DNA from 2 places in the Pseudomonas sp. C9-3 genome. Region 2 is predicted to be linked to the other one. Evidence: riboswitches for the same ligand, from Rfam matches in the RefSeq annotation. Region 2 holds a riboswitch; the other holds the start of a gene.

What was found. A riboswitch is a leader RNA that binds a small molecule or an ion and turns the genes downstream of it on or off. The one in region 2 is predicted to bind cobalamin.
Region 1: another riboswitch for cobalamin. It lies ahead of cobG (precorrin-3B synthase); the one in region 2 lies ahead of RS899_RS00270 (TonB-dependent receptor domain-containing protein).

What each region holds. Positions count from the first base shown of each region.
Region 1 is NZ_CP135919.1:6,616,215-6,620,576, reverse strand. Features, by position in the region: gene cbiE (precorrin-6y C5,15-methyltransferase (decarboxylating) subunit CbiE) at 1-1,151, opposite strand, end outside; cobalamin riboswitch at 1,219-1,458, shown strand; gene cobG (precorrin-3B synthase) at 1,536-2,891, shown strand; gene RS899_RS30460 (precorrin-8X methylmutase) at 2,884-3,510, shown strand; gene RS899_RS30455 (precorrin-2 C(20)-methyltransferase) at 3,510-4,250, shown strand; gene cobJ (precorrin-3B C(17)-methyltransferase) at 4,250-4,362, shown strand, end outside.
Region 2 is NZ_CP135919.1:53,894-58,255, forward strand. Features, by position in the region: gene tesB (acyl-CoA thioesterase II) at 1-29, shown strand, start outside; gene RS899_RS00265 (HAD family hydrolase) at 26-625, shown strand; gene RS899_RS00270 (TonB-dependent receptor domain-containing protein) at 884-2,740, opposite strand; cobalamin riboswitch at 2,830-3,033, opposite strand; gene dxs (1-deoxy-D-xylulose-5-phosphate synthase) at 3,053-4,362, opposite strand, start outside.

The DNA of each region.
Region 1 (4,362 bases), 110 kb from region 2:
TCGAAGCCACCCAGCGGCTGAGCCTGGGACACCGACAGGCGGGTCAGCTCACCGCCGATGCGCGCGCGCCAGCTCAGCAGCATGGATTCGCTCTGCAGGGTGACGGCGTTGGCCACCAGACGGCCGCCGGGCTTGAGCTGCTCCCAGCACTGTTCGAATACGCCGGGCAGGGTCACGCCGCCGCCGACGAAGATCGCATCCGGGCGCTCCAGCCCCTGCAGCGCTTCCGGCGCGGCGCCGCAGACCAGTTGCAGCGTTGGTACGCCGAGGGCGTCGCGGTTGAAGCGGATGTGCTCCTGGCGCCCTTCGTTGGCTTCGATGGCCAGCGTGCGGCAGCTCGGATGCGCGCGCATCCATTCGATGCCGATGGAGCCGCAACCGGCGCCGACATCCCAGAGCAGCTCGCCCGGTTTCGGCGCCAGCCGCGCCAGGGTCACGGCGCGTACATCGCGCTTGGTCAACTGACCGTCGTGGCGATAGTCATCGTCGCGCAGGCCGACCGTGAGCGGCAGGCGCTGCGCGTCTTCACCTGCGATGCACTGCACCGCCAGCAGATTCAGCGCAGCCGCCTGCGCCAGCGACCAGTCATTCGCCAGACCATCGATGCGTCGTTCGTGGTCGCCACCCAGGTGCTCCAGCACGCTGAGCCGGCTCGCAGCAAACCCTCGCTCGCGCAACAGCGCAGCAACGGCCGCAGGACTGTCGCCGTCATTGCTGAGGATCAACAGCTTCACACCGTCGTGGATCTGGGCGTTGAGTGCGGCCAATGGACGCGCCACCAGCGACAACAGCGTGCAGTCCTGCAATGCCCAGCCCATCCGCGCGGCAGCCAGCGAGGCGGAGGACGGAGCGCAAAGCACGCGCATTTCCTCGGCCGGAACCTGGCGGGCCAGGCTTGCGCCGACGCCGAACCACATCGGGTCGCCGCTGGCCAGCACGCAGGTCGGTTCGCCGCGCCGGCGCAGCACCGGCTCCAGGCTGAACGGGCTCGGCCAGGCCTGGCGGTTGGCGCGCAGACAGTGCGGCAGCAGCTCCAGCTGGCGCGGCGCGCCGATCACTTCGCTGGCGGCGAGCAGGGCACGGCGCGCGGCCTTGCCGAGGCCGGCGTAACCGTCCTCGCCGATGCCGACGATGGTCAGCCAGGGCGTCATGAAAATTCCTCGAGAGTGCGACGATCGATCCGACGGGCAGGCTTTTCCTGCCTTCGGGCAAAGCAGGCATAATACCCGCTTCGTCGGTGCTCGTAGGACGCTTCGCCCCTATCGGTGAGGTTTCCGGGAGCCGAAGAGGGAACACGGTTAAGCCGTGGCTGCCCCCGCAACTGTAAGCAGCGAGTCCGCGCAATGCGGCGCCACGGGACAGCGTTCCGTGCCGCCGGCCAGGCCACTGGGCAACCGGGAAGGCCGCGCTGGATGAGGACCTGCCAGCCAGGAGACCTGCCGACGAAACCAGTCGCGTGTGCAGACATCGAGCGGGGTGTATCGGTGTCGTGAAGTCCCCTGTGGGGATTCGCAGGTCACCGCGACCCAGCCCTGGTGACCTCAGTGCAAGACACATCCGCTCTGCCCGTCCGCCCGCATGCTTGCCCCGGCCTGCTGCGCATCGTGGCCTCCCGCGATGGCGGCATCTGCCGCATCAAGCTGCCCTGTGGGCAACTGGACGCCAACGCCGCGCGCGCCATCGCCCTGGCTGCCGAACGACATGCCGACGGCGTGCTGGAGGCGACCAACCGCGCCAACCTGCAGATTCGCGGCGTGCATGCCGGCGCTGAAAATGCGCTGAGCCATGAACTGTTGGCCGCCGGCCTCGGCCCACGTGAACTGGCGTCGGATGATGTGCGCAATCTGCTGGTCAGCCCGGCGCTCGGCCTCGACGCCGCCACGGCTTTCGACGCGGCTCCGCTGGCCCGCCAACTGCTCGACCTGCTGGAGCGCACCCCGCGCTTCCATGGCCTGTCGCCCAAGTTCGGCATCCAGCTGGACGGTGGCGAAGCCCTGGCAATGCTGGCGCACCCCAACGATCTCTGGCTGTCGGCGATGTCTGACGACGCAGCACCGCTGTTCGCCTTCGGCCTGGCCGGTTGTCCGCCACGGAACGAGACGGATCGCCCCGCCCTTGCCGCCGTCAGCGCCGAGCAGGTGCCGCTGCTGGTGGAAACCTTGCTGCAGCTGTTCCTCGACCTCGCCGGCGACGGCCAGACGCGCATGCGCCACCTGCGCGAAATGCTCGGCGACGAAGTGCTGCTGGAGCGCCTGCAGCAACGCCTGCCCTTTGCGCTGCAACTCGGACCCGCGGTGGATAACTGGCGTCGCCCTGCAGCGCAGGCTTTCGGCCATCTAGGGATTCAGCCTCAGCGCCAGCCAGAAAGCACCATGGTCGGCGCGGGATTCGTCCTCGGCCGCCTCGACAGCGCCACACTGTTCGGCCTCGCCGATCTCGCCGAGCGCTTCAGCGGCGGGCAGCTGCGGCTGACACCCTGGCAAAGCCTGATCCTGCCGGATGTGGCCCAGGTGGATGCCGCCGTTGCACTCGGCGCACTGGGCGGCCTCGGCCTGGTGATCGACGCTGCGCAGCCGCTGTCGCGCATCGTCGCGTGCAGTGGCTCCAGCGGCTGCGCGCGCGGGCTGGCCGATACCAAGGCCGATGCCTTTCGCCTGGCCGAACGCCTTCGCCACGCGCCGCCAGCTGGCGTCCACCTGTGCGGCTGCCCGCGCTCCTGCGCCGCCGCCCACGTCGCCCCCTACACCCTGCTGGCCGTCGCCGACGGCCGCTATGACCTGTTCCGTCGCGCCGATGGCGTGGCCGGCTTCGGCCAGCCGCTGGCGCGCAACCTTTCCCTCGATGCCGCCGGCGACCTGCTGGCCGCACCCGGAGCCCAACCCGATGCTTGATTACATTCGCGACGGCCAGGCGATCTATCGCCAATCCTTCGCCACCATCCGCGCCGAAGCCGACCTCACCGGCATCCCGGCCGACCTGGAGAAACTGGCCGTGCGCGTGATCCACGCCTGCGGCATGGTCGACGTGGTGCAGGACCTGCGCTTCTCCGCAGGCGCCGGTGCCATCGGCCGCGCGGCGCTGGCCGCGGGCGCGCCGATCCTCTGCGATGCGCGGATGGTCGCCGAGGGCATCACCCGCGCGCGCCTGCCGGCACACAACGAGGTGATCTGCACGCTCAACGATCCGGACGTCCCGACGCTCGCCCGCGAGCTGGGCAACACCCGCTCGGCGGTGGCCCTGGAGCACTGGCGCGAGCACCTCGAAGGCGCCGTGGTGGTGATCGGCAACGCGCCGACCGCCCTCTTCTACCTGCTGGAAATGCTCGACGCCGGCGCACCGAAACCGGCACTGATCCTCGGCTTCCCGGTGGGCTTCGTCGGCGCCATGGAGTCCAAGGACGCCCTGGCCGCCGACAGCCGCGGCGTGCCCTACGTGATCGTCCGCGGCCGTCGTGGCGGCAGCGCGATGGCGGCCGCGGCGGTGAACGCACTCGCCACGGAGGTGGAGTGATGGCCGGCCGCCTGATCGGCCTGGGCGTCGGCCCGGGCGACCCGGAACTGCTGACCCTCAAGGCGCTGCGCCTGCTGCGCGCGTCCCCGGTGATCGGCTACTTCGTGGCCAAGGCCAAGCACCACGCGGGCCAGGGCGGCAACGCCTTCGCCATCATCGAGGAGCACCTGCTCGATGAGCAGCAACGCCTGCCGCTGGTGTATCCGGTGACCACCGAAAAGCTGGAACCGCCGCTGACCTACGAAGGCGTGATCAGCGACTTCTACGACACCGCCGCCGCTCAGGTGGCCGAGCATCTGGACGCCGGCCGTGACGTCGCGGTGATCTGCGAGGGCGATCCCTTTTTCTACGGCTCCTACATGTACCTGCACGACCGCCTTTCGGATCGGTATGACACCGAAGTCGTACCCGGCGTCTGCTCGATGCTCGGCAGTGCGGCCGTGCTCGGCGTGCCACTGGTGTACCGCAACCAGAGCCTCTCGGTGCTCTCCGGCGTGTTGCCGGAAGACGAACTCAAGCGCCGCCTGGCCGACGCCGACGCAGCCGTGGTGATGAAGCTCGGCCGCAATTTCGACAAGGTCCGCAGCGTGCTGCGCGAGTTGGGCCGCGACGGCGGCGCACACTACGTCGAACGCGCGACCATGCGCGAGCAGCGCATCGTCGCGCTGGATGCCGTGGACCCGATGGCGTCGCCCTACTTCTCGATGATCGTCATCCCCGGCCAGCGGTGGAACGGCTGATGCGCACCGCTATCGTCATTCTCGGCCAGGGCGCACTGGCCACTGCCCGGCGCCTGCAGAAGGTTTATCCACAGGCGCGCGTGATGGGTCTGATGGACCGTGTTGAAGGCGC
Region 2 (4,362 bases):
TGATCCGCCGCCGCGAGGACTGGGCATGAGGCTTGGGGATATCCGTCATTGGGTGTTCGACATGGACGGCACCCTGACCCTGGCGGTGCACGATTTTCCGGCGATCAAGCGCGCGCTGGGGATTCCCCAGGAGCACGACATCCTCACCCACCTGGCCGCGCTGCCGGAGGATGAGGCAGCGGCCAAGCACGCCTGGCTGCTGGAGCACGAGCGCGAGCTGGCGGTGGCGTCCAAAGCGGCGCCGGGTGCGGTGGAACTGGTGCGTGCGCTGCATGCTGCGGGCTACCGCCTGGGCATCCTGACGCGCAATGCCCACGAGCTGGCGCTGATCACGCTGGCGGCCATCGGTATTGGTGACTGCTTCCTGACCGAGGATGTTCTCGGTCGTGGCGAGGCCGACCCCAAGCCAAGCCCGGATGGCCTGCTGCGCCTGGCCGCGCGCTGGGACGTGGCGCCGCAGAAGATGCTGATGGTCGGCGACTACCGCTTCGACCTCGACTGCGCGCGTGCGGCTGGGGCGCACAGTGCGCTGGTGAATCTTGCTGAGAATCCCTGGCCCGAGCTGACCGACTGGCACGCGCAGGACTGCGCGGAGCTGGGGCGGATGGCGGGGGTACTGGTTTAATCCGCTGCTTGCGAGCGGGCTCCTGCACCGGGCCGCCGTGGATGTCTGCCCGTGCGCGATTGGGCATCGCGGATGAATCCGCTCCTATGGTGGCCTGATTGGCATCGGTGCTGGGGCTCCTCCCCTCACCCCAGCCCTCTCCCAAAGGGAGAGGGGGCCGTTCGGCGTTGCCGGGGGGCACGGCGTTCGCCGGACGCCAGGTCAGTTCCCTCTCCCTCCGGGAGAGGGTTAGGGTGAGGGGCCGCCAGGCCGCTTTTCTTACAGCTCCGGCGTCCAGGTTACCGCCAGCAGTGCGGTACGGCCTGGTTCGCGGTAGGGGCGGGCCTCGCCCATGTAGTCGCTCGGGCTGGTCGGGCGCAGGTAGTCGCCGAGGGTGTAGTCGCGGTCCAGGGCGTTATCCAGCTTCAGGTCGAAGCGGACTTCGTCGCTGGCCAGCCAACTGGTGCGCAGGTCGAGCACGCCGTAGCCGGAGAGTTCGCGGGTGTTGGCCGCGTCGTCGTAGCGCTGGCTGACCGCGCGCCAGGTGCCGCCGACGCCGAACGCGCCGAACTGGCGATCCAGATCCAGGCTCAGGGTGCGGCGGGCACGGTAGGGCAGGGTGTGGCCGGTGTCGCGGTCGCGCGGGTCGATCAGACTCAGGCCGAGCGCGGTCTGCCAGCCCAGTACTTCGCGGGCAACGCTGGCCTCGAAGCCATTGATGCGCGCCTTGTTGATGTTCTCCGGCTGGTTGCTGGTGCTGTCCCAGGCGATCAGGTCGTCGACCTCGGTGCGGTACAGCGAGGCTTCCAGGTGCGTGCCTTCGATGTCGCCGCGCCATTGCAGCTCGTAGGTCTTCGAGGTCTCGGCCTTCAGGTCCGGATTGCTCGCGCCGGGGTAGTAGAGGTCGCTGAAGGTCGGTGCGCGGAAGCCTTCGCCGTAGCTGGCGATCCAGGTCTGGTTGTCGCCGACCGGCAGGCTGAAGGCGGCGTTCCAGCTGTTCTGGCTGCCGTAGGCCTGGTTGTTGTCGTGGCGGATGCCCAGCTCGGTGCCGAAGTTGTCGCCCTTGAAGCTGTGCTGGGCGAAGAAGGCGCGGTTGCTGCGCTGGTCCTCGGCGAAGTCGGTGCTGCCGTCGACCTTGTCTTCGTACCAGTCGGCGCCCAGGGCCAGTTGATTGGACTCGTCCAGTTGCAGTCGGTTGATCCAGCTCGCCGAGTGGCGGGTGGTTTCCAGCGTGCCATTGTTCCAGCTGTCGGCCGCGCCCACGGCCTTGTTGCGGTCGAAGCTGCGGCCCAGCTCCAGGCGGCTGTTCCACATGTTGGTGATCTGGCCGTCGAGATAGGCGCTGTAGCTGCTGACGCGGAATTCGTCGCGGGGCGAGCCCGGCTCGAAGTTGTAGGCGTCGTCGTACTCGTTCTTGCCGCGCTGATCGTTGAGGTTCAGGCCGGCCTTCCAGTCGTCGCTGAAGCGATGGTCCAGGTTCAGGTGCACGGCCTTGTTGCGCTGGGCGTCGTGGTCGTTGTCGGCGCCGACGTTGTCGCTGGTGCGGTCCCAGCCCTGGCTCTCGTCCAGGCTGCCGCCGAGGTTGTAGCGGGTCTGCTCGTTGCCGCCGGAGAGGCTCAGGCTACGCTCGAAGGTGTCGTGGCTGCCGGCGGCCAGGCGGACTTCCGGGTGCAGGCCGGCTTCGCCGCGGCGGGTGAAGATCTGGATGACGCCGCCAATGGCGTCGGCGCCGTACAGCGCCGAGCGCGGGCCACGGGTCACTTCGACGCGCTCGATGCTATCGATGCTCAGGTAGTCCAGGCGGGCAATGCCGCTGCTGGCCGAGGCGATGCGCTGGCCGTCCACCAGCACCAGGGTCTGCGCGGTGCTGGTGCCGCGCACGGAGTACGAGACCACGCCGCCGGAGCTACCCATCTGCACGCCGGGTACACGGGCGAGCAGGTCAGGGACGCTGCGCACCTGCAGGCGCTCGATGTCGGCGCGGGTGAACACGCTGTTGGCCGAGGTGGCTTCGGCGCGCGGCTGGGCCTGGCGCGCGGAGGTGATCACCTGGTCGGAGAGCCGGTAGATGTCGTCGGCGGCGAACGCCAGGCCGGGCAGCAGGCTGGTGGCCAGGGCGAGTCGGGTCAGTTTCATGGAGCGTCCTCAAAAGCGGGCGGATGACTTTCGAGGAGGGCGTGGCAAGGGCGGCAGGCCGCACTTGACGGTGCGGCCCTCCGCAACACCTGTCGGGGCGTGTCGAGGGCGGTCTCCGGGCTGCCGACGTCACATCGCCGCCTTCCCACAAGAGCAGTGGCCATGGCGATGCTGCGCTCCCTGGGGGAGTGCGTCGGTTACCGTTGCGGGGGCAGCGCAGGTCTTTCACCTGCTTCCCGTTACCTCGAACGAAAACGGGCGCACCTTAGTAGGTGCGCCCGTGGCTGGCAATACTCAGGACGAGGGATGTGCTCAGCGGTCGCCGAGGACGTGCAGGCGCGCACGTAGCGCGGCTTCGATGCCGGCAGCGTCCAGACCGCACTCCGCCAGCATCTGCGCAGGCTTGGCATGCTCGACGTAGTAGTCCGGCAGGCCCAGGTGCAGGATCGGCTGCTGGATATTCTCGCGGGCGAGGAATTCGCTGACGGCGGCGCCGGCGCCACCCATCACCGAGTTCTCCTCGATGGTCACCAGCAACTCGTGGCTGGCGGCCAGCTGGCGCACCAGTTCCTCGTCCAGCGGCTTGACGAAGCGCATGTCGGCGACCGTGGCGTCGAACTGTTCGGCGACTTTCAGTGCCTCGGCCAGCTGCACGCCGAACACCAGGAAGGCGACCTTGCCGGCCTTGCCTTCGCGGCGCACCACGCCCTTGCCGATTTCCACCGGTGCCAGCTCGGCTTCGATGGCGGCGTTCGGGCCGGTGCCGCGCGGGTAGCGTACCGCCGCCGGGCCTTCGAAGTGATGGCCGGTGGTGAGCAGCTTGCGCAGTTCGTTCTCGTCACTGGGGGTCATCACCAGCATGCCGGGGATGCAGCGCAGGTAGGAGAGGTCGAAGCTGCCGGCGTGGGTCGGGCCGTCCTCGCCCACCAGGCCGGCGCGGTCGATGGCGAACAGCACGTCGAGGTTCTGCACCGCGACGTCGTGGATCAACTGGTCGTAGCCGCGCTGCAGGAAGGTGGAGTAGATCGCCACCACCGGCTTGGCGCCGTCGCAGGCCATGCCGGCCGCCAGGGTTACGGCGTGCTGTTCGGCGATGGCGACGTCGAAGTAGCGATCCGGGAACTTGTCGGCGAAGGCCACCAGGTCGGAGCCTTCCTTCATCGCCGGGGTGATGCCGACCAGGCGCGGGTCCTGGGCAGCCATGTCGCACAGCCACTGGCCGAATACGCTGGAGTATTTCGGCCCGCCCGCCTTCTTCGGCACGGCATGGGCGGGGGCGCCCTCGGGTTCGAGCTTGGTGATGGCGTGGTAGCCGATCGGGTCGATCTCGGCCGGGCCGAAGCCCTTGCCCTTCTTCGTCACCACGTGCAGGAACTGCGGGCCCTTGAGGTCACGCATGTTGCGCAGGGTGGCGATCAGGGTCGGCAGGTCGTGGCCGTCGATGGGGCCGATGTAGTTCCAGCCCAGCTCTTCGAAGAGCGTGCCGGGGACCAGCATGCCCTTGGCGTATTCCTCGGTGCGGCGGGCGATCTCCCAGGCGCCGGGCAGGCGCGAGAGCACCTTCTTGCTGCCTTCGCGCATGCTGCTGTAGGTGCGGCTGGAGAGGATCTTGGCCAGGTAGT